Regions from separate parts of the Stenotrophomonas sp. 2201_Sma genome, predicted to be linked through region 1. Evidence: riboswitches for the same ligand, from Rfam matches in the RefSeq annotation. Region 1 holds a riboswitch; the other holds the start of a gene.
What was found. Region 1 has a riboswitch for thiamine pyrophosphate ahead of thiC (phosphomethylpyrimidine synthase ThiC). Riboswitches for the same ligand answer to the same signal wherever they lie in the genome.
Positions count from the first base shown of each region.

Region 2: another riboswitch for thiamine pyrophosphate. It lies ahead of ACZLIF_RS01040 (TonB-dependent receptor); the one in region 1 lies ahead of thiC (phosphomethylpyrimidine synthase ThiC).

Region 1 is NZ_CM151329.1:3,679,806-3,694,832, forward strand. It holds gene ACZLIF_RS17005 (TonB-dependent receptor plug domain-containing protein) at 1-1,514, opposite strand, end outside; gene ACZLIF_RS17010 (helix-turn-helix transcriptional regulator) at 1,564-2,463, opposite strand; gene ACZLIF_RS17015 (winged helix-turn-helix domain-containing protein) at 2,578-4,890, opposite strand; gene ACZLIF_RS17020 (ion channel) at 5,151-5,822, opposite strand; gene thiC (phosphomethylpyrimidine synthase ThiC) at 5,920-7,764, opposite strand; TPP riboswitch at 7,847-7,947, opposite strand; gene ACZLIF_RS17030 (BCCT family transporter) at 8,192-9,769, shown strand; gene ggt (gamma-glutamyltransferase) at 10,303-12,021, opposite strand; gene ilvC (ketol-acid reductoisomerase) at 12,718-13,692, shown strand; gene ilvG (acetolactate synthase 2 catalytic subunit) at 13,730-15,027, shown strand, end outside.
Region 2 is NZ_CM151329.1:232,384-247,410, reverse strand. It holds gene ACZLIF_RS01060 (ATP-binding protein) at 1-3,270, opposite strand, end outside; gene ACZLIF_RS01055 (response regulator) at 3,346-3,984, shown strand; gene ACZLIF_RS01050 (glycine zipper 2TM domain-containing protein) at 4,217-4,549, shown strand; gene ACZLIF_RS01045 (phosphotransferase enzyme family protein) at 4,673-5,797, shown strand; TPP riboswitch at 5,841-5,935, shown strand; gene ACZLIF_RS01040 (TonB-dependent receptor) at 6,006-8,195, shown strand; gene pnuC (nicotinamide riboside transporter PnuC) at 8,204-8,788, shown strand; gene ACZLIF_RS01030 (TraB/GumN family protein) at 8,885-9,907, opposite strand; gene ACZLIF_RS01025 (hypothetical protein) at 10,338-10,772, opposite strand; gene ACZLIF_RS01020 (Dyp-type peroxidase) at 10,846-11,820, opposite strand; gene ACZLIF_RS01015 (OmpO family porin) at 12,039-12,614, opposite strand; gene ACZLIF_RS01010 (DUF6622 family protein) at 12,935-13,459, shown strand; gene arsH (arsenical resistance protein ArsH) at 13,494-14,234, opposite strand; gene ACZLIF_RS01000 (ArsR/SmtB family transcription factor) at 14,252-14,581, shown strand; gene ACZLIF_RS00995 (arsenate reductase ArsC) at 14,620-15,027, shown strand, end outside.

The sequences.
Region 1 (15,027 bases):
GTCAGACCGGTATCGGTGAAGTACGGGAACAGGAAGTCCTGGGTGGCCTGGTCGGCCAGCGAACCGGCACCGGCAACGCCGAACGGCAGCAGCGGGTTCCACGGACGGCAGCCGCTGGTGGCGAGCGGATCGGACATGCTGGTGCCGCAGCGGGCGACGCCATCAGCACCGATGAACGAAGCGCCCAGCGCCTGTTCCGATGCGATCAGGCTCATGTCGCCGTGACCACGCTTGGTGGTTTCGTTGCGGTTCCACAGCGCGCCGACGTCCCAGTCGAAGGTCTTGCCGGCGAAGTCGAAGAAGCCGCTGATGCTCGGGGCGAAGCGCAGGGTCTTGACCTGGCTTTCGGTGGTGCGCGGCACTTCCCACAGACGGCGGCGGAAGGTCAGGTCTTCACCGGTCGGGTTGAACGCGCTGTCGGCCGACAGCGGGGTGTCGAAGGATGCCGACTGGTACGGATAGCCTGCGATCTGCTGGGTGGTGTTGCGCTCGTTGTAGAGCACGTCAGCGTTGAACGAGATCGCGTCGGTGAAGTCGTAGTTGCCGTTGACGTACAGCGACTTACGCTCGATACCGGTCTGCACCATCATCTGCTGGTTGGCATTGACGGCGTCAGCGGAGGTTTCCAGACGGTAGTCGGCGCGGTTGGCCGGGTTGCCGCCATCACGCAGGGTGTACCAGCGCTGGTCGCTCGGGCCGACATAGCCCGGCTCGCCCTGCTTCAGGTTCGGGGTGACGCACGGGTCGCAGAAGCCACCCTTCTGGTTGATCGGGCTTGCACCCGAACCCGGGTAGTTCGGGCCGGCGTTGCCGTCACGGCTGAACCAACGGTCCTTCGCCCACACCGGATCCTGCTTGGAGTACTCGGCGGACATGGTGACACCGCCGCGCTCGCCCATGCTGCCGAGGGTGAACGAATAGGTTTCGGTGTCGCCGTCGCCCTTGCCGTACTGACCGACATAGACGCTGGCTTCAGCGCCGTCGAAGCGCTTGCGGGTGATCACGTTGACCACGGCCGCGATGGCGTCCGAACCGTAGATGGCCGAGGCGCCGTCCTTCAGGATCTCGATGCGCTCGATGGCGGCCATCGGGATCTGGCTCAGATCCTGGTAGCCGGCGGTGGTCGCGCCCAGGCGCTTGCCGTTCATCAGCACCAGGGTGCGCTGCGCGCCCAGGTTGCGGATGTCGACGTAGTAGCCACCGACGTTTTCGCCCGAAGCCAGCGACTCCGAACGGGAGATGGCCGGGGAGCCGGCCGAGGTCAGGTTCTGCAGGACGTCGGCAACCGAGGTGTAGCCCTGCTTTTCCAGGTTCTCACGGCTCAGGGTGACGATCGGCTGCTGGGTTTCAACGGCAGCGCCGCGGATGCGCGAGCCGGTGACCGAAATGCGGTCCAGGTCGGTGGTGCCCTTTGCTTCCGGTGCTTCCTGTGCGGAAGCGAAGGCGGGCGCCAGCGCCAGCGCAATGCCGGCCGGCAGCAGGCCGAACCGCACTGCGGGGTTACGAACGTTCATCAATCTCTCCAAGGTACGTGTTAGCAGCGTGTTAAAACACCCCAGCACGTTACGATTGCGTTGCAGCGCTGTATTTGCGCGAACCAACCAGAGACTTTGCGGATTGTGGCGGGAGCAAGCCGCCGTTTTCCCTGAAGCGCGAAGCGGACTGCCCGTAGCGGGCGCGGAACGCCCGGGCGAAGCTGCAGCAGTTGTCGAAACCACTGGCCGCGGCGACCTCTCCCACCATCATGTCGGTGTCGCGCAGCAGGTCGGCGGCGCGCTCCAGGCGCAGCCGTGCCGAAAGCGACTGCGGGCTTTCTTCATACAGGCTCTGGAACGTCTTGGAGAGATACCAGCTGGAGAAGTTGGTCAGCTCGGCCAGTTCGCCGATGCGTACGACGCGGTGGCTGTTGCCTTCCAGATAGAGGCGGGCGCGCTGCATGCGACCGAACACCTGGCGCTTGCGGCTGCGCGAACGGCCAGGGCAGCGCTGCACGTTGTCGGCCAATCCACGCTGCAGGCCGGCCAGATGCAGCAGCAGCGGGCGCAGGTGCTGCGCCGGGTGGCCACTGGCCAAGGCATCACGCCACAGGCGCAGCGCGACACGAGCGTCACTGCGGCCCATCCGGCCGCGGCCCGCGTACAGGCCGCAGTCGGCCATCTCCGCCAGCACACGCAGCGCTTCCACGTTCAGGTTCAGGCCGATGCACAGCCCGTTGCGCCCTGCCTGCACCAGCGGGCGCGATTCCTTCTCGAACGCGATCCATTCGCCGTGGCGCAGGCGGAAGCGCCCCTCCTTGGCCTCCACCCAGGAGCTGCCGCGCACCTGCATCCACACGGTGAAGCTGCTGCCCGCGGTCTGCAGGCTGCCGAGCCGGGCCACGCCCAGACAGGTCGGCACGACGTCATCGAGTGCCTTGTCCAGGGAGACGGATTGGCCACGATCGGCCAGTGAGAGTTGACGCATGGTGCACCACGGATTTGCCAAGTACAGGCCTCCGTTTTGCCCAATCAGGCGGCACCGCGTCAGGAAAGACCGACGAGATCGCCACGAATTCGCGGCGAGATCCCGACGAAAAATTTACGAAGGCCCATTTCCCTTGAACATCAACAGCTTGGAGAAGGCCGGGAACAGTGTGGGCGCCTTTTCGGGCAGCCGCATCACGCCGATGTCGGCGCCATCACTGACTGCCAGAGCGACAAACAGGGCCGTCCCGTCTGCGCTGGCACTGAGTCCGTTGCTCGCGCTCAAGCGCTGCGCGTCCAGGCAGCGCCCGGCATCCTCCTGCCCGGCGGCGATGCGGACGAGGATGGTGCTGCAGCGGGTGGAACTGCCGAGATAGCCGATGCTGTCGTGGCCGGCAACCGTCCACGAGCGGTAGCGCCAGCGGCTGGGCTTGTCCTCGCTGATCTGCCGCACGCTGTCCGGGGACAGCACCACGTCCGCCGACCACAACCCCTCCGCCGCCAGGCGGGTGAACAGCACCCGGCGGCCTGCGCGGTCGAAGCGGACCTGCGAGACGCCGTCGATGCTCGCCAGCCGCCGCCAGGGTTGGGTGCTGCGATCGAACAGACTGAGCCGCGTACGCTGGTCGGCATCACGTTCGACCACCAGCAGCTGCTCGGGCGTGGCGCCATACAGCGCCTGCAGCGGCTGTTCGGCGGGCACGGGCAACGGTTGCAGACGCTCGTCGCGGGGTGCGATCTCGTAGACCACCGCGCGACCGTGTGCATCGCGCCCAACCACCAGAAGTTGCCGGCTGTCGGCCGACCAATCGGGGGCCTGCCGTGCTTCCGGGCGCAGGCCCTCGATCGGCCGCAGCGAATCGGGGCGTTGCATGTCCGCCCACCAGAGAGCGAAGCTGCCCGAGCGGTCAGAGGTGAATACCAGCTGGCGACCGTCCGGTGCTGCCATCGGTTGACCGTCGCGGCCGCTGGACGCAAACAGGCGCTCCGGTTCACCGCCCTGCATCGGCACCTTGAACACGCCGAACTGTGCACGGCGATGGACGAAGGCCAGCATGCCGCCATGCCGCGATACCGCCGGCCACTGCGCGTCGTCCAGTCCGGCATCACGCAGCGTGCGCCGCTCGATGTCGAGGTAATAGAGCCGCACCTCGCTGTCGACCCGGCGGCCGAACACGATGGTGCGGCCGTCGCCAAGCCAGGCCCATCCGCGCAGCTCGGCCGACTCGCTGGTCAGCTGCTCCGGCGTGCCACCCGCGGCAGGAACCCGCCACAGGTCGCCCATCTGCGGGTTGCGCACGAACACCAGCCATTTGCCGTCCGGCGAATAGCGCGGCGCGTAATCGAAATCGTCCTGATCGACGGCGTACTGCAGCGGCTGCCACTGTCCGCTGGCCAGATCGAGTACTCGGATACCGCGGTGGGCATAGCGGCCCACCATGCTGCCGAATACCAGGCCGCGCCCGTCGGGTGTCCAGTCGAAGCTGAGCAGCTCGGTGCCATCGCAGCGCGTGGCCTGGCGCAACGCGCCGCCGGTCGCACTGGCGATCAGCACCTGACAACCCCCATCGGCGGAGAAGCGGGCAAAGGCGATGTCGCGTCCATCCGGCGACCAGTTCGGGAAGCGATCAACCGCACCCTCAGGAGGAACAAGCAGCTGCCGCGCCGGCGCGTTGCCGGACGTCTGTACCTTGATCGCACCGCCACCCAGGCCATCCTCGCTGGCACCTTCGTAGGCCACCTGCGAACCATCCGGCGACAGCGTGGGATAGGTTTCGAAGCCTGCGGTGGCGGTGATCAGCCGATAGGGCCGCTGCGGGCTGCCGATCACCCGCGTGCCGTTCTCCACCGCCGCCTCCACCGGAGAGCTGGCCGGCGCACGGCGCAGCAGCAGGACCGTCATCACCAGCAGTGCGGCCAGCATCAACAGGCCCAGCACCAGCAACAATCGACGTCGCAGGTAGCGCCAGCGACGGCGTCGCATGTCCTCCGGGGCTGGCGTGTGCACTTCCACGACCGCGTTGGAATCGCCAGCCGCGCCTTCGGCCTCGACCGCCAGTTCCGCTTCGGGCTCGGGCATGGCCTGCACCGGCACGCGCAGGCGGTAGCCGGTCTTGGCGATCGTCTCGATATACGCCTGGCCGTTGTCATCGTCGTTGGCGAAGGCTTTGCGCAGCTGGGTGACCGCCTGCGTCAGCACATCGTTGGTGGGCAGCGTATCGGGCCACACCTCGGCGAACAGTTCTTCGCGGGTGACCACGCGCCCGGGTTGCCGCAGCAGCACACGCAGCACGCCCAGCGCCTTCGGCGTCAGCCGGCGCGGGCGACGCGCGCCGGCAACTTCGACCTCTCGCGAGGACAAAGTGACGACACATTCGCCAATCCGGATCCGATCAGAATCGGTGGGCTGGATTTCGCTGCGGTTCATTTTTTGCTAAACAGTAGAGACAGTTTCCGGGCAGTGTTCGCCTTCGATACCGTCCCCAACGGGGAACAGCGAAAAGCCAGACTCCGCACAAAGCATCGGCGCATACCGCAAAAACAATGGAGCGCGCGAATACTAGCCTATGCCGGTTACCTCGCCTATCGCGTGGTCGACATCAGGCTCTCTCTCGCCGACGCATTCACATAACTTCGCACCATCATTCGCGCCCTTTCGGGCGCGAAATTTTTATCTGCCATTCATTTTCAGAAACGCCGCAGCATGGTCAATCCGACCAGCCGCGAAACCACCAAAGCCACGTACATCACGCCTGAGAACTGCTCCAGCATGACCAGTGCGCGTGCCTGCGGATGCAGCGGCACGACATCGCTCAGGCCGACCCCGGACAGCAAGCTGAAGCTCAGATAAAGCAGCTCCATCCAGCTTCGCTGAGGTCCCTCGCTGCTGCCCTGGAAGCTGCCCGGATACCACTGCTGGCACACCCCAAATGCGAAGGCGAATGCCCACGCGAGCAAGGTGAAGGTGGCGCCGGCCGCGAACAGCTCGTCGCGGGTGACTTTGTGGTCCTGCAGCATGTAGGCGATCAGGGCGCCGGCCGTATAGAAGTAGAGCAGGCTCTCCAGCAGCTGCGCGGTGGTCACCAGCGCGGCGCGGTCCAGCAGCGCGCCGGCGATGGAGAACACCACCGCCGGAATCGCCAGCAGCAGTGCCAGCCATGTACCCAACGGGCTGCGCTGGACCACCCACAACGCCAGGCCCAGCACCGCCATTCCAAACATGCCCAATGCGGCGCGGCCGGCGGCCGTGTCGTCCAGCGCGGGATACAGCATCACCGCCAGCAGCTGCGCGCCCAGCAGCCACGCGGACGGATGGCGGCGGGCGATGGCCAGCCAGCGGGTGGTCACGGCAACAGGCATGGCGTCCCTTCCCCGGAAAGATGGGCGGAGGATAACGGGATGCGCGTGAGGCGCGCGATGCAGCGCCGCCGGAGCACGCCCGGCGACGCCAGTCCGATCAGCCCTGCTGGTAGACCTCCGCGCCCGCAGCGCGGAACTGCTCGGACTTCTCCTTCATTCCGGCCTCGGCGTACTCGCGCACGTCCTGGGTGATCTTCATCGAGCAGAAGTGCGGCCCGCACATCGAGCAGAAGTGCGCCAGCTTGTGCGCGTCCTTGGGCAGCGTCTCGTCATGGAATTCCTTTGCCTTCTCCGGGTCCAGCCCGAGGTGGAACTGGTCTTCCCAACGGAACTCGAAGCGCGCCTTGCTCAATGCGTTGTCGCGGACCTGCGCGCCCGGATGCCCCTTGGCCAGGTCGGCCGCATGTGCGGCGATGCGATAGGCCATGATGCCGTCGCGCACATCCTGGCGGTTGGGCAGGCCAAGGTGTTCCTTCGGCGTCACGTAGCAGAGCATCGCGGTGCCGAACCAACCGATCATCGCTGCGCCGATGGCACTGGTGATGTGGTCATAGCCGGGCGCGATGTCCGTGGTCAGCGGCCCCAGCGTATAGAACGGAGCCTCACCACATTCGCGCAGCTGCTTGTCCATGTTTTCCTTGATCAGCTGCATCGGCACGTGCCCGGGACCTTCGATCATCGTCTGCACGTCATGCTTCCATGCGATCTTCGTCAGCTCGCCCAGCGTTTCCAGCTCGCCGAACTGCGCCGCGTCGTTGGCGTCTGCGATGCAGCCCGGGCGCAGCCCATCGCCCAGCGAGAAGGTCACGTCGTAGGCCTTCATGATTTCGCAGATGTCTTCGAAGTGCGTGTAGAGGAAATTCTCCTTGTGGTGGGCCAGGCACCACTTGGCCATGATCGAGCCGCCGCGACTGACGATGCCGGTCACCCGCTTGGCGGTCAGCGGCACGTAGCGCAGCAGCACGCCGGCATGGATGGTGAAGTAGTCCACGCCCTGTTCGGCCTGTTCGATCAACGTGTCGCGGAAGATCTCCCAGGTCAGTGCCTCGGCACGGCCATCGACCTTCTCCAGGGCCTGATAGATCGGCACCGTGCCGATCGCCACCGGCGAGTTGCGGATGATCCACTCGCGGGTCTCGTGGATGTGCTTGCCGGTGGACAGGTCCATCACCGTATCGCCCCCCCAGCGGATCGCCCACACCAGCTTCTCCACTTCCTCGGCAATGCCGGATGACACCGCGCTGTTGCCGATGTTGGCGTTGATCTTGGTCAGGAAGTTGCGGCCGATGATCATCGGCTCGCTTTCCGGGTGGTTGATGTTGTTGGGCAGCACCGCCCGGCCACGGGCGATTTCGTCGCGGACGAACTCCGGGGTGATGATCTTCTGGATGGATGCGCCGAAGGCTTCGCCCGGATGCTGCTGCAGCAGGCCTGCATCGCGGATCGCGTCCAGCCGCTGGTTCTCGCGGATGGCGACGAATTCCATCTCCGGCGTGATGATGCCGCGGCGCGCATAGTGCATCTGGGTGACATTGCCACCCGCACGGGCGCGGCGCGGCAGGCTGCGGGCCGGGAAGCGCACCGCATCGAGCTTCGGGTCGTGCTCGCGATCGCGGCCGAAGGAAGAGCTCAGGCCATCAAGCTGTTCGGTGTCACCCCGCGCTTCGACCCAGGCACGGCGCAGGGCCGGCAAGCCCGCGGACAGGTCGATGCGCACGTCAGGATCGGTGTAGGGGCCGGAGGTGTCATACACCGTGACCGGCGCGTTCTCTTCGCCGCCGAACAGGGTCGGCGTGCGGCTCAGTGCGATCTCGCGCATCGGCACGCGCAGGTCCGGGCGCGAGCCGGTGACATGGATCTTGCGCGAGCCGGGAATCGGCCGGGTCACGGATTCGGAGAGTTGCTGGGCCTGTTGCTGCAGGGCGGAGAGCTGTGCGTTCATCGGGCATCGTCCAGGAGGGTCAGGGACGAAGCGGCGGCGCACTGCCCCCGCACGCGGACGGCCCTTGGGCCGCGTCCGGGTTCGGTTGCATTGCAAAGCTTCCCTACGCCGGTATGAGCCGGATCAGGTTCCAAGGGACTGTCTCAACCGTGGCCGATGGCCGCGGTACCCCCGCTTCTTGCCGGCATTAGACCATAGAAGTCCTGCAACAGGGCGAGCCTACAGGGCGGCTGCGCGTCACGCGACATTGATGAATTAACGCAACCATGACGTCGCGTTCAGTAACGTGCACGCGCATCGTGTCGCTGCGACCGATGACGCATCGCCGCCATCGCGGCCCCTGCCCGGCTAGCGCTCGAGTGCCGCCGGCCCCTCGCTGCAAGCATTTGCTCGCTCCCTCAATCCCTTTGATCGGAGAAGCTCCTTCATGGTGTTTCGTGTTTCCATCGCACTGGTCCTGTTGCTGGTGCTGCTTGCCGGCGTAGCACCCGGTCCCTTCAACGCCGTGGTGCAGAGCATCCTCGGCGAACTCATCCGCGGCATCGGCTGGCTGTACCTGCTGGTGGTGTTCCTGGCGCTGGTGTTCCTGATGTACCTGGCGTTCGGCCGCTTCGGCAACCTGCGCATCGGTGGCGAAGACGCCGAACCCGAATTCTCGCGGGCCAGCTGGATGTCGATGCTGTTCGCCGCCGGCATGGGCATCGGCCTGGTGTTCTGGGGGGCGGCCGAACCGATCTCCCATTTCAGCAAGCCGCCGGAAGGACTGGCACCGGAAAGCATGGACGCCGCACGTGCAGCGATGCGCTATGCGTTCTTCCACTGGGGCCTGCATCCGTGGGCGATCTACGCGCTGATCGGTCTGGCAATGGCGTGGTTCCAGTTCAACCGCAACGGCCGCGGGCTGGTCAGCGACATGCTGCAGCCGATCATCGGTCATCATCATCGGGGCTGGATCGGACGGATTGTCAACATTGCCGCGGTGGTGGCCACGGCAATCGGTGTGGCCACCACGTTGGGCTTCGGCACCATCCAGATCGCAGCCGGCATGCAGCGCGTGTTCGGCGTGCATGCCGGTGTGCCGCTGCAGCTGACCATCATCGCCGTCGCCTTCGTGCTGTACATGGCCTCCACCCTCAGCGGCGTGGAGCGCGGCGTGAAATGGCTGTCGAACTTCAACCTGGCGCTGGCCGCCCTGCTGCTGGCACTGGTCCTGGTGCTCGGGCCGACCGGCGCGATCTTCAATACCTTCACCACGACGCTGGGGTCCTACCTGAACCAGCTGGTGACGATGAGCCTGCGCATGTCACCGTTCTCCTCCAGTACGTGGGTCGCCGACTGGACGATCTTCTACTGGGCCTGGTGGATTTCCTGGGCACCGTTCGTGGGTTCGTTCATCGCGCGCATCTCGCGTGGCCGCAGCGTGCGCGAGTTCGTGGTGGGCGTGGTACTGGCGCCGACGCTGCTGGGCTTCTTCTGGTTCTCGGTGTTCGGTGGCACCGCGATCTGGTCGCAGATCTTCGGCCATGCAGACCTGGTGCAGGCGCTGGGCAACGGCTATGAAACCGTATTGTTCACCCTGTTCGACAGCATGCCGCTGCCATTGCTGCTGTCGTGCATCGCGCTGGTTCTACTGATGATCTTCTTCGTGACCTCGGCTGACTCGGCGGTGCTGGTGCTGGCCAGCATGTCCACCGACGAGGCAGGCGACCCGCCCGCCAAGCGCAAGCTGGCCTGGGGTGTGGGCATCGCGCTGATCGCAGGTGCGTTGCTGCTGGCCGGCGGCCTCGATGCGCTGCAGGGCATGATCACGATCTCGGCACTGCCATTCGCGCTGCTGATGGTGCTGGTGATGGTCTCGCTGTACCGGGTACTGGACCAGGAGTACACGCGGGAGTGGCGGCAGGCACAGCGCCAGCGGCACATGATCGATGCGTGGATCGCGCGCGAAATGGCGGCACAGGAAGAAACCCAGGCCGAAGCAGCGCGCGCGCAGGATTCGGATTGAGGGTGTTCGGCAGCCTGCGGCTGCACCGCTTTTTCGCAAGCAAGGGCAACGGCAAGAGCGCGTCTGACTTTCCGCTTGCTTGCCGGAGAGGAGCAGATAGCGGGACACGCCGCAAGTACGTCCCTGTAGGCTCGGCCACGGCATCCATGCCGTGGACGGTCCCGCCATCTGCTCCTCCCCGCCTCCGACAGTTTCCTGGTGACGGTTGGTCCATCCACGGCATGCGTGGATGAGGTGTATCGGAAAACACGAAGGGGTCGGATCCGTTTCCTCTGGAAAACGGATCCGACCCCAACCCACAGCGCGCGGCTGTCGCTTCTGCTTTTGAACTTCTTATTTCTCTTCCTGCGGTGGCGGCCACGGAAACTGTCCGTGGCCGGGTGGGTGGGTTGGCTGGGGGCGTGAGCCGCATGGATGCGGCGACCGAGCTTACATGGACGTACTTGCAGCGGCCCCCAGCCAACCCACCCGCCCGGCCAAACCCGGCATTACGGAAACCACCGCAGAGGGGGCTCAGCCCGGTGGCCGGAACCTCAATACCCCGCCGCCTGCCCATCCTTTCGACTCTCCGACGCGCCGTAGTACACCCCCGTGTCCGGATCCCGCATGATCGCCTGATACCCGCCATACGGACCGTCGGCGAACACGATGCGATGCCCCTTGCGCATCAACGCACGCACCGTTTCGTACGGGAAGCCCGTCTCCAGGTTCACCTCCCCCCCATCGGTCATCGCCGAGGCCTGCCCGGTGGGCTCCGTGGAACCTTCATGCTGGATGCGCGGTGCATCTCCGGCCTCCTGCAGGTTCATGCCGAAGTCCACCAGGTTCATCACGATCTGCGCGTGGCCCTGCGGCTGCATCGCACCGCCCATCACGCCGAAACTGGCATAGGGCTTTCCATCCTTGGTGATGAACGCCGGAATGATGGTCTGGAACGGACGCTTGCCCGGTGCGTAGCCGTTCGGATGGTTCTTCTGCAGCACGAACATCTCGCCGCGGTCCTGCAGGATGAAGCCGAGCCCCGGGGGCGCCATGCCGCTGCCCATCCCGCGGTAGTTCGACTGGATCAGCGACACCATCATGCCGTCAGCATCGGCCACGGTCATGTAGATCGTATCGCCCTCCTCCAGCTGCTTCGGCGTGCCCGGCTGCACTTCCTTCAACGCCTTGTCCATGGAAATCAGTGCACGCCGCTGAGCGGCATACTCCTTGGAAATTAGCTTCTGGACCGGTGCGGGCTGGAAGGCCATGTCGGCGTAGAAGCGCGCACGATCGGCGAAGGCCAGCTTCTTGGCCTCCACGAACAGATGCACGTGCTCGGGCGAGCCGAATGGAATCTTCGAGAAGTCGTAGCCTTCAAGTACGTTGAGAATCTGCAGCGCGGCGATGCCCTGGCTGTTCGGCGGCAACTCCCATACGTCGTAACCGCGATAGTTGCTGCTGACCGGCTCGACCCACTCGCCGTGGTGGTCGGCCATGTCCTGGTAGCTCAGGTAGCCACCATTGGCCTTGAAGTAATCGCCGATGGTGTGGGCGATCTCGCCCTTGTAGAAGGCATCCCGGCCGCCGTCGGCCACCTTCTGCAACGTATCGGCCAGGTTCGGGTTCTTCCACATCTCGCCCTTGCGCGGGGCATGCCCGTTGACCGTGAACTGTTCCTTGAAGCCGGGATACTGCGACAGCCGTGGCACGGAACGATCCCAGTAATAGGCGATCACCTCGGCCACCGGGTGGCCTTCGCGCGCGTAGCGGATGGCGGGCGCAAGATTGTCGGCCATGGGCTTGCGGCCAAAGCGGCCATGCAGGGCGAACCAGCCATCGACGGCACCCGGCACGGAGACCGGCAACGGCCCGGTCGCCGGGATCTCCTTCAGGCCGCGGCGCTGGAACTCGGCCAGGGTCAGCGACTTCGGCGAGCGGCCGGACCCGTTGTAGCCGTACAGCTTCTGTGTCTTCGGGTCCCAGACGATGGCGAACAGATCGCCACCGATGCCATTGCCGGTCGGCTCCATCAGGCCCAGCGCAGCATTGGCGGCGATGGCGGCATCGACCGCCGAGCCGCCGGATTTCATCACGTCCAGTGCGATCTGGGTGGCCAGTGGCTGCGAAGTGGCCGCCATGGCGTGAGGCGCGATGACTTCCGAGCGGGTGGCGAAGGTGTGGCCGGTGATGCGGTCGGCAGCGAGGGAAAGCGCGGGCATGGCCGCCAGGACGGCGGCAGCCAGCAGGGAACGGGCAAGGCGTCGGGACACAGTCGGGTTCCGATGGAAGGGTGGTAGCACCGATCATCGCCGCTGCGGCCTTCACGCGGTATCGGGCAGAGGTCATGGGGCGAGGCGGCCGCGGCGACCGCTGCCGGCACCGGGTCATGCCCGGCGGGCAGAACCCCCAAAATCCGCGCAAAAACCTTGGTGAAAGGAGTGAATTCGGGTTCACCGAAACACTTTCAGCGGCAACCATCCTTGCGCCACAAGCGATTCCGCTGGACGCAGCGGAAAGTGCCTGGAATCACCCCGACAAGGGTTGACATCGTCAAAACAGCTGTGTTTCTCTCGATCACATGCTGCAACACAACACACCACCGCGAACCCACATCGAAGCCGCCGACATCGGCGCCGCGTCGCTGCGTTCGATTCTTGTGCTCGTACTTATTACCCAACCAACAGGTGCGGGACGAGCCAGCGTGTAAGCAGATAGAACACACCGGAACTCGATCAAAAACCCGCACCCGCCCAGGTGCGGGTTTTTTCATTTCAAGACCTGGTTTCAGACGCAACCACCATGACCACCGCCTTCTGCAAAACCCGGACCTGCTGCACCATGATGCCTCGTGGCGGCCGTTCCTGTGCGATGCGCGGCCCCTCCTCCACCGCTTTCCCCTGACCGGCCGGTACGTCGCTTCGACGACCGGCCGTTCTTTTTTCTTCCCACCGCAAGGAACCTCCCCCATGAGCACCAACGACCTGCCCCAGACCAAGATCGCCGTCATCGGCTACGGCAGCCAGGGCCGCGCCCACGCACTGAACCTGCGCGAATCCGGCTTCGATGTGGTGGTAGGCCTGCGGCCGGGCGGCCCGACCGAAGCCAAGGCCCAGGCCGATGGCTTCACCGTCGTGGCTCCCGCCGATGCGGTGAAGGATGCCGACCTGGTCGCCGTGCTGACTCCGGACATGGTGCAGAAGAAGCTCTACAACGACGTGCTGGCGCCCAACATGAAGCAGGGCGCGTGCCTGCTGTTCGCTCACGGCCTCAATGTCCACTACGGCATGATCGAGCCGCGCGCCGACCTGGACGTGGTGCTGGTCGCACCGAAGGGCCCGGGCGCGCTGGTGCGTCGCGAGTACGAGATCGGCCGTGGCGTTCCGTGCATCTGGGCGGTCTACCAGGACACCAGCGGCCAGGCCGCGCAGCATGCGCAGGCCTATGCGACCGGTCTCGGTGGCGCCCGCGCCAATCTGATCCAGACCACCTTCAAGGAAGAAACCGAGACCGACCTGTTCGGTGAGCAGGCGGTGCTGTGCGGTGGCGCCTCGGCGCTGGTACAGGCCGGTTTCGAGACCCTGGTGGAAGCCGGCTACCAGCCCGAGATCGCCTATTACGAAGTGCTGCACGAACTGAAGCTGATCGTGGACCTGTTCTACGAAGGCGGCATCTCGCGCATGCTGGAATTCATCTCCGAAACCGCGCAGTACGGCGACTACGTCAGCGGTCCGCGGGTGATCGATGCCGGCACCAAGGAGCGCATGAAGGAAGTACTGAAGGACATCCAGGACGGCACCTTCACCAAGAACTGGGTGGCCGAGTACGAAGCGGGCCTGCCGAACTACAACCGGTTCAAGCAGGCCGACCTGGAGCATCCGATCGAGAAGGTAGGCAAGGAACTGCGCGCCAAGATGGTCTGGTTGCAAGGACAGGCCGCGTAACCACGCGGCCCTCCCCCACCCGCTTGCAAGGTCCCCCATGAACTCTTCCACACACCGCAGCGCGCCACCCAACGGGGCGCGCTGGCTGACCCAGGCACTGGAGGCCGAAGGCGTCCGCACGCTGTTCGGCTATCCCGGCGGCACCATCATGCCGTTCTACGACGCGCTGGTGGATTCGTCGTTGAAGCACATCCTGGTGCGGCACGAGCAGGGCGCGGCGCTGGCCGCCAACGGTTTCGCACGCGCCAGCGGCCAGGTGGGCGTCTGCGTGGCCACCTCCGGCCCCGGCGCATCGAACCTGGTCACCGGTATCGCCGATGCGATGCTGGACTCGGTGCCGATGGTCTGCATCACCGGCCAGGTCGGTACGCCCCTGCTGGGTACCGACGCCTTCCAGGAGCTGGATGTGTTCGGGCTGACGATGCCCATCGTCAAGCACAGCTGGCTGGTACGCAGCGTCGATGACCTGCCCCGCGTGGTCGCCGATGCCTTCCGCATTGCCCGCGAAGGACGTCCCGGCCCGGTGCTGATCGACCTGCCCAAGGACGTGCAGGTGGCCGATGCCAGTCACCTGCCGGTGCATGTGCCGAGCAGCGTCGAACCGCCGCCGGCAGCCACCGACGCCGCCATCGCCGACGCCATCGCAGCGCTGGCGGCGGCGGATAAGCCGGTGGTGTATGCCGGCGGCGGCATCGCACTTGGCGATGCGGTGCAGGATCTGCGCGATTTCGTCGAGGCCAGTGGCATTCCCACGGTGATGACCCTGCGTGGACTGGGCGCTCTGCCGGCACACCATCCGCAGTCGCTGGGCATGCTGGGCATGCACGGCACCCGCGCTGCCAACATGGCGGTGCAGGAAAGCGACCTGCTGCTGGTGCTGGGCGCACGCTTCGATGATCGCGCCACCGGCAAGCTGGCGGAGTTCGCTCCGTTCGCGCGCGTGGTCCATATCGATGCCGATGCGTACGAGATCTCCAAGCTGCGCAGCGCCGACGTCGCCGTGCCCGGCAATGTCGGCCACGCCATCCGTGCCCTGCATGCGGCCTTCCCCTCCCCCAGGGCCCATCAGGACGCATGGCGCAGCCGCTGTGCGCAGCATCGCGACCGCTTCGCCGCCCGCTACGACGCGCCAGGGCAGCACATCTACGCACCGGCGCTGCTGAAGCGCCTGAGCGAACTGGCACCCGCCGACACGGTGATTGCCTGCGACGTCGGCCAGCACCAGATGTGGGTCGCCCAGCATTGCCGTTTCAATCATCCGCGCAACCATCTGACCAGCGGCGCGCTGGGCACGATGGGCTTCGGCCTGCCGGCGGCGATGGGCGCGCAGTTTGC
Region 2 (15,027 bases), 1.0 Mb from region 1:
GCCCTCCACCGCTGCGGACGACTCGGCGGTCGCCTCCGGTGCCACGGACGCCTGCGGCAGCCATCGCATCAACGCCGCGCGCAGCGTAGCCAGCGACAACGGCTTGGCCAGCACCTCATCCATGCCGGCCTCGCGGCAACGTCGCGCGTCGTCGTCCAGCACGCTGGCCGTCAATGCCAGTACCGGCATGCGCGCCTGGCCCTGGCGGCCTTCGCGCTCGCGCAGCAGGCGGGTGAACGCAAAGCCATCGAGAACCGGCATGCGGCAATCGGTGATCACCAGGTCGAAGCGTTCCGACGCCAACCGGTCCAGCGCCTGCTGGCCATCACTCACCAGCACGTGCGGAAGGCCCAGCTGCTGCAGCCGCCAGGCCATCATCGCCTGGTTGGTCGGATGATCCTCGATCACCAGCACGCGGCTCTGGCGCAGCGCGGTCGGCAGCAGCGCCGCCTGCTCGTGCTCGCTCGCCAGCACGGCGACGTCCTCGATGCCGGCTTCCACCAGCGACAGACGGACCTCCGCGCGGGTGCCCTCGCCGAGCGTGCTCTGCAGCGTCAACGTGCCGTCCATCATCTGCACCAGCCGCTGGCAGATGCTCAGGCCCAGGCCGGTTCCGCCATGGTCGCGCTGGATGTATGCACCGGCCTGGGTGAACGGCGCGAAGAGGTGCTGCAGCTGTTCCGGCGCGATGCCCATGCCGGTATCGATGACGCTCAGGCACAACGGCTGACTGCCATCGGCGGTGGTCGGCCCGAGCACCTCCAGCCGCAGCCACACATCGCCCTGCGCGGTGAACTTGATGGCATTGCTGAGCAGGTTGAAGACGATCTGCCGCAGGCGCACGCCATCCACTTCATGCGCCGCAGCCAGCTGCGGATCGATCTGCACGTGCAGGGCCAGGCCACGCGCGCTGGCCTGCGCCGACATCAGCCGGCACACGCCTTCCAGCAGCGTCCGCAGTGACAATGGCACCGGTTCCAGGCGCAGCGCGCCGGCTTCGATGCGCGAGTAGTCGAGGATGTCATCGAGGATCTGCCGCAGCATCTGCGCAGAATCCTCGATCACGGCAAGGATGCGCTGCTGTTCTGCATCCAGCGGCGAGTGCGCCAGCACTTCCAGCATGCCCAGTACACCGCTCATCGGCGTGCGGATCTCATGACTCATCGTGGCCAGGAAGCGTGATTTGGCCTCGGCCGCCTGTTCCGCCTCGATCTTGGCCGCCGCCAGCGCATCGGCCTGTACGCGTGCCTGGGTCACGTCCACCCAGTAGCCGCTCCAGGTGACGGCGCCGGCCTCGGTGGCGTAAGGGTGAGCCTGGCTGCGTACCCAGCGCGCGGGCGTGCCGTCATCACCCGGCAGCAGGCGGAACTCGAAGGCAAGCGGCGCGAACTGGCGGGCCGCCTGGTCGATGGCCTGCAGCACGGCCTGGCGGTCGGTGTCCTCGATCCGCGCCAGCAGCGCCTGCGCATCCTGCTCGGCACGCTGCCGCGGAATGCCGAACAGTGCCTGCAGGTCGCCGGCGATGAAGGGGAAGGCCAGGCTGCCGTCCGCGTCGCGACGTGCCTGGTAGACCACCGCAGGCAGATTGTCGGTGACCTCGGCCAGGCGCTGCTCCAGATGGCGGCGACCGGCCACCTCCCGGCGCAGCCGCCAGTGACCGACGCCATGCACCACCGCCCCGGTCAGCAGTACCAGCAGCAGCGGAAGCCCCCAATGCAGCACGGCGTCCCAGTCCACGCCACTGCGATATTCCACGGCCAGCCAGTCGCCCCGCAGCGCCTCATGCTCCCGCGGTGACATCTGCAGCAGCAGGCGGTCGAAGGTGGTCGCCAGGGCGGCATGGCGACGGTCGACAGCCAGCGCCAGCTGGTCGCCGAATCCGGCCGGCGCAAGGATCTGCAGACGGCCCGGGAAGCGGTTGCGCAACAGGTGATCGACCAGGACCAGGTTGCCCACGTAGGCATCGGCCTCGCCATTGGCCAATCGCTGCAACGCCTGCTCGCCACTGCGCGCGGGAATGATCTTTGCCCGTGGCGCCTGCTGCAGCACGTAGCCGCGCAGGCGTTCCGGGTCGGACAGCAGCACGCGCTTGCCCTGCAGATCGGCCAGCCCCAGGATCGCCGGGCTGTCGCGCGTGCCGACGATCACGCTCGGCACGCTGATGAAGGGCTGGCTGAACACCCAGTCCGGCCCCAGGTAGCGCGAATCGGTGGGAATGCCCATCACCGCCTGCACCTCACCCTGCAGCGCCTTCTCGCGCACCTCGAACCAGTCGTGGCTGGTTTCCACCTTCAGGTTGGCGCCGACCTGGATCAGCCGCCGCAGGTACTCGCTGGTCAGGCCGCTGGGCTGGCCGTCGTCGTCGGTGAACGAAAGCGGCGCGGCATTGGGCGCAAAGGTGATCTTCAACGGCTGCTGCAGCACGCGCTTTTCGGCCTGGCTCAGGGCCAGCTGCGCCGACGCGGACCATTCCGGAGGCCGCAGCCAGCGCTGGGCCAGCGCGTCCCGCTGCGCCTGGCTGGTGGCAGCCAGCGCCAGGTCCAGGGCCTCGGCCAGCGGCTGCTTGCCGTTGGGGACACCGAAGTGCAGCCGTTCGGGAGGCAGATCGCTGGGCCGCAGCAGGGCCACCCCCTTCAGCTGATGGCGCCCGATCAGTTCGTTGGCGACGTAGGCGTTGCCGATGTAGACGTCGGCCTTGTCGTCTCTGACCATCTGCAATGCGGTCAACGTGTCACTTACGACAAGCTGTCGAGCGCGCGGAAATCGTGCACGCACCTGCGGTGCGGTCAGGAAATCCTGCTCGATCACGACGCGCAGGCCGTCCAGGTCCGGCATCTCCGAAGCGCGCAGGTCTCCGGGCCGTCCAACCACGGCCAGCGGGGCCTCCGCATAGGCCGAGGTATAGACCATGCAACGGGTGCGGTCCGCACTGAGCCCGATGTTCATGACCACATCGACCTCGCCCCGGCACGCCGCATCGAGTACCGTCGTCCAGTCGGTATAGCGACGCGCCTCGATGTTCACGCCCAGACGACGGGCCAAAAGCGACAAGTAGTCCGGCCCCAGGCCGACCTGCTTGTCTTCGTGGATCGACTCGAAAGGGGGCCAACCGCTGTCATACTGCCCGACGACGATGCGAGGGTGCGCGGTCAGGTATTCGCGCTGCAGGGGACTCAACGGCAATGGGCCGGGCGCGAGTTGCGCCCAGGCGACGGCAGGACCCAACATGGCCAGCAGCAGGACCCGCCCGCGAACAGCCCAGCTACGCATCGGCGTTGATCTCCTAGAATCCTGCCAGGAGCCGCGATGGTCGCGGTCCGGCGTGCCCGGTGGTCATACTAGAGCATGAGCTTGCGCATCATCATCGCAGACGACCACCCCGTGGTCCGTATCGGAACCCGCGCCGTCATCGAGTCCAGCGGCGTTGGCCAGGTCGTCGGTGAAGCCGACAGCGCCCAGGCGCTGATGGCGCTGCTGACCAGCCAGCCATGCGACCTGCTGGTCACCGACTATTCGATGCCCGGCAGTCCCCAGGCCGATGGCTTCGCCATGATCGGCATGATCCGGCGCCGCCATCCCGACCTCAAGGTGCTGATGCTCAGCGTTTCCAGCAACCTGGCGATCCTGCGCATGGTGCTCGACAGCGGCGTGCTCGGCCTGGTCGACAAGAGTTCGTCGATGGACGAGCTGCCGCAGGCGATCCAGGCGGTGAACCGCGGCCAGCTGTATATCAGCCGCAGCCTGCGCGAGCGGGTCGAGGCCGCCGGCAGCTGGCGCATGCGCGAAGGCGACGGCAAACCGCTGTCGCCGCGCGAACTGGAGGTGCTGCGGTTGCTCGGCACCGGCATGACGGTGAAGGAGATCTCGGTGCAGCTGCACAAGAGCGTCAGCACCATCAGCCGGCAGAAGGGCGATGCGATGCTGAAGCTGGGCCTGAAAGGCGATGCGGAGCTGTTCGACTATCTGCGTGACGGCAAAATCTGAATCCTGTCCATCCGGCCATTGAACTTTCAGGCAGGCTTCATGCCGCCTGACGCTAGATGAATACGCACGCCGCCCAGTGGCCCACGCAATGTTCCGGCAATCTCCGGGCGCCAGCGTGGTCACTACGGCAGCCAGGGCGCCCGCGCCCTCCCTGCCCACCGTGGCATGCCCCTACAGGAGAACCGAACATGCTCAGTACTTCCGCTCTCAGCTTCCGTGGCGTGGCGTGGCGATGGCCCTGGCCCTGCTGGCCGGTGTCGCCGTGGTCAGCGACGCCAGCGCCATGTCGAGGAAGGACAAGCGCACCGTCGTCGGTGCGGTGGTGGGCGGCGTCGCCGGCCACCTGATTTCCAATGGCGATCCGGCCGCCACCGTCGGCGGTGCCGTGGCCGGCGGCGCGATCGGCAACCTGACCACCCCGGACCGCCACGACCGCCGTTATGACCGCCGCTACCATCGCGGCTACGACCGGGGCTATGGCTATCGGGACCGCGGTCATGACCGCCGCTGGCGCGACAGCGACCGCCGCTACTACCACGACCGCGGTCGCCACCGCGGCTGGTAACCCTCGCCGGCACTGCCCGGCATCACCGGCAACGGGCGGGTCGATGACCCGCCCGTTTGCGTCCGGGCCGTCCATGGCGTTGAATGCGCAGCCCTGGATGACTCCTTTGCCCCCGGCCCCCGCATGACCTCCACCGCCCACCGCGTGCAGGGCCTCAACAACGATGAGGTCGCTGCCGACTGGCCCGCGATCGATGCAGCCGAGGTTGCCTGGCTGGCCCGCCGTTATCCGGTGCTGGACGCGGACAGCGCCCTGCATTGGCACAGCCCCCGGCCGTTGTCGGCCGCCGCGCTGGTCGAGGGTTCCCGCGGCCGGGTGTTCATCAAGCGCCACCACCGCAGCGTGCGCAGTGCCGCCTGCCTGCAGGAAGAACACCGCTTCATCGCCCATCTGGACGCTGCCGGCGTGCCGGTGGTGAAGGTTCTGCCCACCGCCGGAGGCGACAGCGCCATCGAGCATGGGCCTTGGACCTATGAACTGCATTCACCGGGGGTGGGTGACGATCTGTACCGCGACGCCGCCTCCTGGACGCTGCTGACGGACATCGCACGGGCGCGTTCTGCCGGACGCATGCTGGCCCGGCTGCATCAGGCCGCCGCCAGCTACCAGGTCCCACAGCGCAGCACGCATGTCCTGGTGGCACGCGACGAGCTGATCCGCGCCGCCGCCCCCATCAGCGCGCTGGAAGCGGGTCTTCCCGACCGCCCGGGACTGGCGCGCTACCTGGCGCGGATTCCGTGGCAGGCGCAGCTGCGCCGCGACGTCCTGCCCTGGCATGCCGGCCTGGCCGCGCGCCTGTCCGCCGAGCCGCCGCTGTGGGCGCACAACGACTGGCATGTCTCCAACCTGCTGTGGCGCGGCGACGACGTCAGCACCGTGCTGGATTTCGGCCTCGCCTCACCCACCAGCGCGCTGTTCGACCTGGCCACCGCGATCGAGCGCAATGCCGTGGCCTGGCTGGAGCTGGAGCGGGGCCATGAGGCGGTGCGCATCGACATCGCGCTGGCGCTGCTCGACGGCTACCGCGAAGTGCTGCCGTTGTCGGCCACCCGCCTGCACCTGCTGGCGGACCTGCTGCCGATGGTCCACTTCGACTTCGCACTGTCCGAAGTGGAGTACTTCGAAGGCATCACCGGCTCGACGGCGAACGCCGATGTCGCCTGGTATCCCTTCATGCTGGGCCATGCCGCGTGGTTCGCCAGCGCACCCGGCCAGGCCCTGCTGCAGGCGCTGCATGCCGCCGCCTGAAGGGCATCGGCTCGCAAATCCCTGCCATCTGTAGTGAAATAGCGGCCTGAAGCGGGGGTGCCTGGATCTGCAGGCTGAGAGAGTCCCTTGGAACCTGATCCGGTTTGCACCGGCGTAGGGAGCTTTGAGCCGCAGCCACACCCCCGTTCCGGGCCGGTGCACCTGCGCGCCGTCGCTTCGTCTCCCCTGTTGTCCGAAGACGAATCGAATGAACCGCTGCCTGCGTCCCACCCTGCTCGCTCTCGCCCTCTGTGCCGCGCTGCCGCTGCATGCCAGCGAGGCTGGAGCCTCCCCCGACGTGACAGCCGACAGCGGCGAACGTTCGCCCACCGAGCTGGCAGCGGTCCGCGTGCAGGCCGGCAGGCCGGCGGCCGACAGCGCGCGGGTCAGTGCATTCGGCGCCGGCTCCTGGAAGGACACCCCGGCCTCGGTGAACGTGCTCGAACGCGACTACCTCGACCGTCGACAGGTGCGCTCGTTGTCCGAACTGGCAAGCAATGACGCCTCGCTCGGTGATGCCTACGCGCCGGTGGGCTACTACCAGAACGTCGCCATCCGCGGCTTCGCGCTCGATGCCGCCACCGGCTACCGCTTCAACGGCCTGGCCATCGCCGGCGAGCAGCGGCTGGCGCTGGAGAACGTGCAGGCGGTGGAGATCCTGAAGGGTGAAGCCGGCCTCGCCGCGGGCGTGATGGCGCCCGGCGGCATCATCAACTACATCGGCAAGCGCCCGGCGGAAGTGCGCGCGGCTACCCTCGGCACCGATTCGGAAGGCTCGCGCTATGCCGCCGTCGATGTCGGCCACTGGATCACGCCGCGTTTCGGCATCCGCCTCAATGCCGCCTGGGAGGGCAGCGAGTCCTACGTCGAGCACGCCGACGGCCGCCGCAACTTCTATTCGCTTGCAGCGGACTGGCTGATCGGTGAGCGCGGCAAGCTGGAAGTGGACGCCAACTACCAGACCAGTTCGCAGCGCTCGGTGTCCGGTTACCAGCTGCTGGGCGCACGGGAGCTGCCTCGTGGCGTCGACCGCGAGCACCTGCTGGGCTATCAGCCGTGGCAGCGCCCGGTGGAGATCGCCAGCACCAACATCACCGCCGTACACACCTACGACTTCAACGAGCGCTGGCAGTCGCGGCTGTCGGTGGGCCACAGCCGCTCGGTGATCGACGACAACGTCGCCTTCGCCTATGGCTGCTACTACGCCGACGCATGCGCTGACGGCAGCGTGCCCGGCAACTACTTCGCCCCCAACGGCGACTACGACATCTACGACTACCGCAGTCCGGACGATACCCGCCGCAACCAGCAGGCGCGCGCCGAGCTGCGTGGCCGCTTCGACACCGGCAGCGTCGGCCACCAGCTGACGGTCGGCGCCGACACGTTCCGCCGCACGGTGGACAGGCGACCGAGCGTCAACGAGTACGTAGGCAGCAGCAACATCCACGACACGCAGGTGCCGGTGTACGAGCCCTCGCCGCTGATGCCCGGCCCGTCCGCACGGCGTCTGGACAGCCGCCAGACCGCCGTGTTCGCGCTGGACCGCATGCAGTTCGGCGATGACTGGCAATGGCTGGCCGGTGGCCGCTTCGTCCGCCTGGACGAGCGCGCCTACGACAAGCGCGGCACGCCGCAGCGGCACAGCCGGCTGTCGCGCTTCCTGCCGCAGACCGCGCTGGTATGGAAGGCCACCGACCAGCTCAACGCGTACGCCAGTTATGTGCGCGGCATTGCGCTGGGCCAGGAGGCACCGTTCTGGACCTCCAACGCCGATGCCTTCCTGCCGGCGGTGCAGTCACGGCAGCTGGAAGCCGGCGTCAAGTACGTGCCAGCTGCCTCGCTCACCCTGGGCGCCGCGCTGTTCCGCATCTCGCAGCCCTACCAGTACGCCATGCCGGATGACAGCGATGCCGGTTACACCTTCGTCGAGCGCGGCACGCAGACCCATACCGGCCTGGAGCTGACCGCCAACGGCCAGCTGACCGATGCGCTGCAGATCGTCGCCAGCGCCAGCGTGCTGCAGGCGCGTGCACGCGATACCGGCACGCCGGGCCAGGAAGGCCATCAGCTGGTGAACGTGCCGAAGGTGCGTACCAGTGTGCATCTGGCCTACGCACTGCCGTTCGTGCAGGGCCTGGATGTCACCGGTGGCTGGCGCTATGCCGCCGCCAATGTGGCCCGTGCCGACGGCGGCGTGCGTGCGCCGGACTATTCGGTGTTCGATGCCGGCCTGCGCTTCCGCCACCGCGTGCATGAGCGCGCCGTGACCTGGAACCTGTCGGTGGACAACGTGTTCAACCGCTTCTACTGGCGCGACACCGGCAGCAGCGGCGGTGACTACTACCTGTTCCCCGGCGCACCGCGACAGGCACGCCTGTCGGTGACGTTCGCGCTGTGAGCGGCGCCGTGCTCGAGTGGACCGCCGCGCTGTGCAGCGTGCTGGGCGTATGGCTGATGGCGCGCCGGCGGCTGGCAGCATGGCCGGTCGGCCTGCTGTCGGTGGCGCTGTACGGCCTGGTGTTCGCCGAGGCCAGGCTGTACTCCGACACGCTGCTGCAGGTCGCCTTCGCCGGCTTCCTGGTCTATGGCTGGATCAACTGGCGCCAGCACGCCGCCGACGAGGGCAGCATCCGCATCGTGCCCCTGGCACGCGGAAAACTGCTGCGTGACCTGATCATCGGCCTGTGCGGTGGCGTGGCGCTGGGCACGGTCATGCACACCTTCACCGATGCCGCGCTGCCATGGCTGGACGCGATGCTGACCGCCCTGAGCCTGGTCGGCCAGTGGTGGCAGGCGCGCCGCCATGTGGCGTGCTGGTGGGTGTGGATCGGGGTGGACGTGGTCTATGTGGGCGCGTACCTGTTCAAGTCGCTGCACGTCACGGCCGCGCTGTATGTGTTCTTCCTGGGGCTGGCAGTATTCGGCCTGCGCGCCTGGAGTGCGGCGGCGCGGGAGCGTCCATCCGTTGCAGAGAGCATCTCGCCCGGCTGACGCAATGCCCCAGCTGCCGCCCCAGCATGAGAGAGAGGTCGCTGGAAGACAGGCGCCTTCAACGCAAGAATGTCCATTACGCCACTGATTTGACACTCAACTAGGATTGTCGAACAGCGCCGTCAGGCTGTATCCATCCTCTTGCAGCTTCCGGGCGAGGCCAGTTGCGTCAACGAGATCACGAGCCGGGAGGGTTGAGAACACCGTGTTGTTCGTTTCGAAGGCGCGGTGAAGGGTTTCAAGCCACGTCGATTCGACCATGCCGTAGGGATCCGCGACACCCGAGCTGCGAGCCATTGCTTCGTTGGTCAGCCTGGCCCAGCAGGAGTCGATTGGGACGTAGCGACGTTCAACGTCACGATACCGCTGCATGTCACCGACTGACCACGCTTCAGCGGCAGCCGGGGAGAACAGCAGATTGGCCTCCAGGGAGTCCAGTGTCTTCTCCATACAGGCCACATCTGAATCCAATGGAACATCGAACTGCTTGACTGCTTTACGCAGCCCATCGGTCGGCAGTCTGTACCGGGCATCCAGACGCTGCAGCCCCGCGTCCCTGGTCTCTTTTGCGATAACAGCGCCTGTCGAGGGGATATCAGTCATTCCATTGCGCTTTAATGCAGCGGTGTACAGCGAGTAGGCTGCATACATGGGTCGCTTTCTTTCCACTCCATCATCTCGTCCAATGTACGTGGCTTTCAGCGCCAGCCATCTCTCATAGGATTGATGCGGAAGTACATCCGCGAGCCTGCGCCCTGACGTGTTCTTCTGCGCACGTTGCATGCTGGAGATCATCGTTAATCCCCGAACGAGACCCACTCCGTCTCCTGCGCGCAGTCCTGGCCCCGTCATCACGACATCCGAGCGACGGATATGGTCACGTATCGCTTCCTTCACCAGAATTCCCGAGTCGGGGAGTGGCAACTGTGTGCCCAGGACGATGAGCTTCTTGTCCCCTTTGCTGAAGAGCCAGAGGGGCGGTGACTTCACCCCAACCTGCACAGGTGCCAGCTCTTTGGCTGAGGGCCGCGATGCCTCAGGGCCTAACGCGTAAGCATGCGACAGGCCCGCCAGAGATGAGATCAGAAGTACGATCGTTAGGTGTTGGTGCGGCTTCATCGGATGTTTCTCTCGCTCCGTGGAAAGTCCGTTGCTTTGAACCTACCGGATACCGATGTCGCTCACCACGCTTCGCCGAGAACACCCGTCACACACGGACCGTGAAGGGCTTGAAAGAAAGATGGATCGACGAGCGTCTCGCGCTGCCACTCTACCGGTTGCCTTGCGGTCGCCGGTGGCTCGCGGATGAGATCACAACTGCTGCAGCGCTGTGTTCCATGGCCTCCCCGGTCTCACCAACCGGATCTCGTACGGCGCGGCCACGGCGAGATCCATCCATAGAGGAAGCAGTGCGTCTGCGCCGCTGACCGGGAGCCAGCGCCCCTCTGTCCATCGGCGGACTGGACCAGATGACCGATCCGGATACGTCATCCTTGTCATTCGAATGCGTCACCACATGCGGCCCCAACCAAACACGAGTCGCCTTGCGCTAGTCCTCGATGACGCTGGCAGCGGCGAGCACCAGCCCCAACCGCAACGGCTGGCGCATGTCGGCCGGTGGCGCCGACGACAGCGGCGCCGACTGCAGCGTCGCGCGCAGATCCGCGTCCGCCTGTGCATCGCCGAGACTGTCGAATTCCAGTTTCGCGATGCGGCCATCGGCTGCGATCCAGAGGCTGACCGGCAGCGGCGTGGGCATCTGTGGGTGCGCCTGCAGCCAGGCCAGCACGCGCTGCACCTTCGGGTCCTGCTCCTGCTGCAGGCGCTGCTGCAGCTCACTGCCTGCCGTGGCGGCGTAGGCCATCCAGTGTGGTGGAGCCTCCTCGGCCGAGACGGCCCCGGCGCCGCCCAGCGCCAGAAGGCCGATCAGCGATGCCAGCGGTCGCCACCAGCGGCGACGGTCGGCGCGAAGTACGGATTCCATGGCAGCACCCTCATGCAGTCGTCCAGCGCTCCATCGTCGACGGCGCGGATGACAGGCAGATGGCGGGCAGGCATCACCCGCCCAGGTCGGCCAGCACCTTGCGCGAAGGCGCGAAGAAGGTCACGCCGGTCATCGCGGTGGAGAAGTCCAGGATGCGGTCATGCAGCGGCGCAGGGTTGCCGATGAACATGCGCTCGAGCATCTTCTCGATCACCCACAGGCGGCGCGTGTAGCCGATGAAGTATGTACCGTACTCACCGCGCCCCGGATTGGCGAAGGGCATGTTGTCGCGCAGGATGTCGTGCTCGCCGTCGGCGTCCTCGATGGTGCACAGCGTCTTGTGCGACTTCTGCGCGTCGGCCGGCGCATCGTCCAGCTCGGTGTTGTCGTGCTTGGTGCGGCCGATGATCGCCTCCTGCACCTCGGTCTTCTGCGCGCGCCATGCGTCGAGGTTGTGCAGGTACTTCTGCACCACCACGTAGCTGCCGCCGGCATGCGCGGGATCCTCGTCGCCGACGATCGTGGCTTCCGGCAGCGACAACCCTTCCGGATTGGCCGTGCCGTCAACGAAATCCAGCAGGTCGCGGCCGTCGAAATAGCGGAAGCCGGCCACCTCATCGACCGTCTCCACCGCATCGCCGAACGCCATCAGCAGGTTGCGCTCGAACGCCACGATCAGGTCCATCGTGCGTGCCCGGATGTGGTACAGCAGATCGCCCGGGGTCGACACCGCGGTGTGGGTGGCGCCCTTGATCTCGCGGAACGGATGCAGCTCGCGCGGCGGCGTGCTGCCAACCAGCGGCTGCCACACACGGTGGCCGATCGCCACATTGCAGGTGAAGGTCCGTTCGATCTCGCGGATGGCCGTGTTCTTGATCAGGTCATCGGTGCTGGCCAGCACGTCGCGCACCTTCGCGATCGAGTCCGCATCATCCTTCACCTTCAGCACCAGGAAGGCGGCCGAGTGGGTCAGCGGCGCAGTGATCTGCTGCGGCTCGTTGTCGAGCGTGTGATTGAGGGCGGTGATCGGTGCGGGCTGGGAATTCACGGCGGTTCCTGCGGGCTTGAGGCGGGCGCATCGCGCATGGTGCAGCGATGTGCGGGCGATCATAGCGGAACGGCTTGCGCTGCGACGGAGCGGTTCTCAGTCGCGCGCCAGCCGCTTGGGGCGCAGAAAAGTGAAGCCCGGCGCGAGGCCGGGCTTCGATGGCGTGCGGGAGAGAGAGAGTCACACGCCAGTAACACGCACTAACGACAGAGCGTTTCTTACCAGGTGAAGCGCGGGCCGACGAACCACTCGCGGTCGCCCGCCTTGGCCAGCTTCACTTCGCCACTCAGGCCCCAGTTCTGGTTGAACTTGGCGGTGGCACCGACGCGGCCGTAGAACTCGCCGTCCGGGTTGTAGCCGTGCTTCTTGCTGAAATCTTCGTAGCCGGCCAGCGCGTAGCCTTCCAGGTACGGGTTGAACGCGGTGCGCACGCCCACTTCAGTGGAGTAGCCATTGAAGTCCAGGCCGCGCTTCTCGTCGTACTTCTGATAGGCCACGCGGGCCACCAGGTCGGTGTTCGGTGCGATGCCGTAGTTGTAGCCGACACCCAGGCGCCACTGGTCGACGTCATTCTTGAAGCGGTCGGTTTCCTGCGCGCTGTAGTCGCCGAAGATGTGGAAGTTCGGGTGGACGGCCACCGAGCCCTTCACGCCCCAGCCATCGGCGTCGCCGCCCTTGGCATCGGTGTTCACGTAGCCGCCTTCAACGTAGTTGTACGACAGGCCATCGGCAGCCGATGCAGCGAACGGCAGGGCAGCCAGCAGACCCAGGGCAAGCAGCGAATTCTTGTTCATCGGGACACACCTTTAATTATTTTGGTTTCGTCGACCGCCTCCCGGGAGGGGGAGAGAGGAGAGGCGGTCGACAGGTGTGAATTATCCGTTTGTTGGCGAAATCAGCCCTGAATATTGAACTGACCGGTACATGAATGAAGTTGCTGTTCAGGGAACTCTGGGGCTGGTCGACAGCAGCATGCTGCTGCATGCCAGCGCCACCTACCCGTCATGTCCCTTCAGGCGGCTGACACCTGTCACTGGTTCGGGAAGGCTCCGGCGCGAATAGTACGCGTCACCGCCCGGCACCACTGCGCCGGCACTCACCAAGGGGACCTGTCATGAGCCTGTTCCAGCAACTCCTTTCGCATACTCCGATCTGGGTCTGGGTGCTGATGGTGTTTCTCATCACCCGGGGCATCGCGGCCATGAAGCCCGGCGAAACCTCGTTGCCTACGCTGGCGATCGTGCCGGCGGTGTTCGCGGCATGGGGGGTGTGGTCCATCAGCCACCGCTACGGCGCATCGTGGTCGGCCTGGGGCGAGTGGCTGGTCGGCGTCGGCGCAGGAACGGGCCTGGGTTGGCTGTTGCTGCGCCGGGCGCGTGTGGCCATGAACCGTGCGACGGGACGGCTGTGGCGCAGCGCGGATTACAGCCTGCTGCCGCTGCTGCTGATCACGTTCCTGGTGAAGTATGGCTTCGAAACGGCGCTCGCAGTGTCGCCCGCGCTGAGCGCCAACGCAGGTTTCAGCGCTGCCTACCTGCTGCTGTCCGGTGGTTTCACCGGCATCTTCATCGGCCGCTACTGCCGGTATCTGTCGGCGGCGCGCCTTGAGGGGAGCACCCGGATGGGGGCTGCGGGCTGAGGCTGGCGTACCCGGGAGGCGGCGCACGGCGCCGTCACCCGGTGCCGGCTGCGGTCGTCGCCCCTGCGGCCTGCGCCAGCACTGCCGCTGCAGCGTCGCCCTTGCGCTCGCTGTAGCGATCCACCAGGTAGTCCGCCCGGCCCCGCGTCAACAGGGTGAACTTCACCAGTTCCTCCATGACATCCACCACCCGGTCGTAGTATGGCGAGGGCTTCATTCGTCCGTCCTCATCGAACTCCTGCCAGGCCTTGGCCACCGAAGACTGGTTGGGGATGGTCAGCATGCGCATCCAGCGCCCCAACACCCTCAGGGTGTTGACGGTGTTGAACGATTGGGAGCCGCCACTCACCTGCATCACGGCCAACGTTCTGCCCTGCGTGGGCCGCACGCTGCCGTCCTCCAGCGGCAGCCAGTCGATCTGGTTCTTGAACACGCCGGTGACGGTACCGTGCCGTTCCGGGCTGACCCACACCTGCCCCTCAGACCACTGCGACCACGCGCGCAGCCGCTGCACTTCGGGATGGCTCCTGTCCACGCTGTCCACCATCGGAAGCGCATGCGGATCGAACACCCGGGTTTCGCAACCCAGATGCTGCAGGAGCCGCTCGGCTTCCAGGGCCAGCTTGCGGCTGAACGACTGCGGCCTCAGCGAACCGTAGAGCAGCAGGATGCGGGGCGGTCCCAGATTCCCCGCGGCGAGCAGGCTGGGGTCGGGCTGGGGCAGCGAGGCTTCCCTCAGATTCGGCAGCTGGGTACTTGCGATCGTCTTATTCATTCGACTATTCTAGAAATATGGAAACGTCAAATGCAATCGTCGCGCTCACCGCGTTGGGCCACGCGACCCGCTTGGCGGCCTTCCGCCTGCTGGTGGAAGCCGGTCCAGCGGGGCGCGTGGCCGGTGACATCGCGGCGGCCCTGCAGGTGCCACCGGCCACACTCAGCTTCCACCTGAAGGAGCTGGTACAGGCCGGCCTGGTGGAGAACGAGAGCCAGGGCCGCAATGTCTGTTACCGCGCCAACTTCGCCGCCATGACCGGCTTGATCGAGTACCTCACGCACAACTGCTGCGCGGGTTCGCCGAGCGAGGAGTGCGGGCCCACTGCGCCCGCATGCAAGTGCTGAAGCCCGATCCAACCTCCTGCCATCACAACGACTGCCCCATGACACGCAACGTCCTGTTCCTCTGTACCGGCAACAGCGCGCGCAGCGTCCTTGCCGAGGCCACGCTGCGAGCCTGGGGCGCTGAACGTTTCAATGCATTCAGCGCAGGCAGCCACCCCACCGGCCAGGTCAACCCATTCGCGCTCGCACAGCTGCAGGCCGAAGGAATCACCATCGATGGGCTGCGCAGCAAATCGTGGAATGAGTTCGTGGATGCTGCGCCCATGGACCTGGTGATCACCGTGTGCGATTCGGCTGCGGCAGACGCCTGCCCGGTGGTGTTTGGCGACTTCATTCGCAGCCACTGGGGCCAGCCGGATCCGGCCGCAGTTGCAGGCAGCGATGCCGAGAAAGCAGCCGCGTTTGCACGCGCGCATGCCATCGTGAAATCGCGGCTGCGTGCGTTG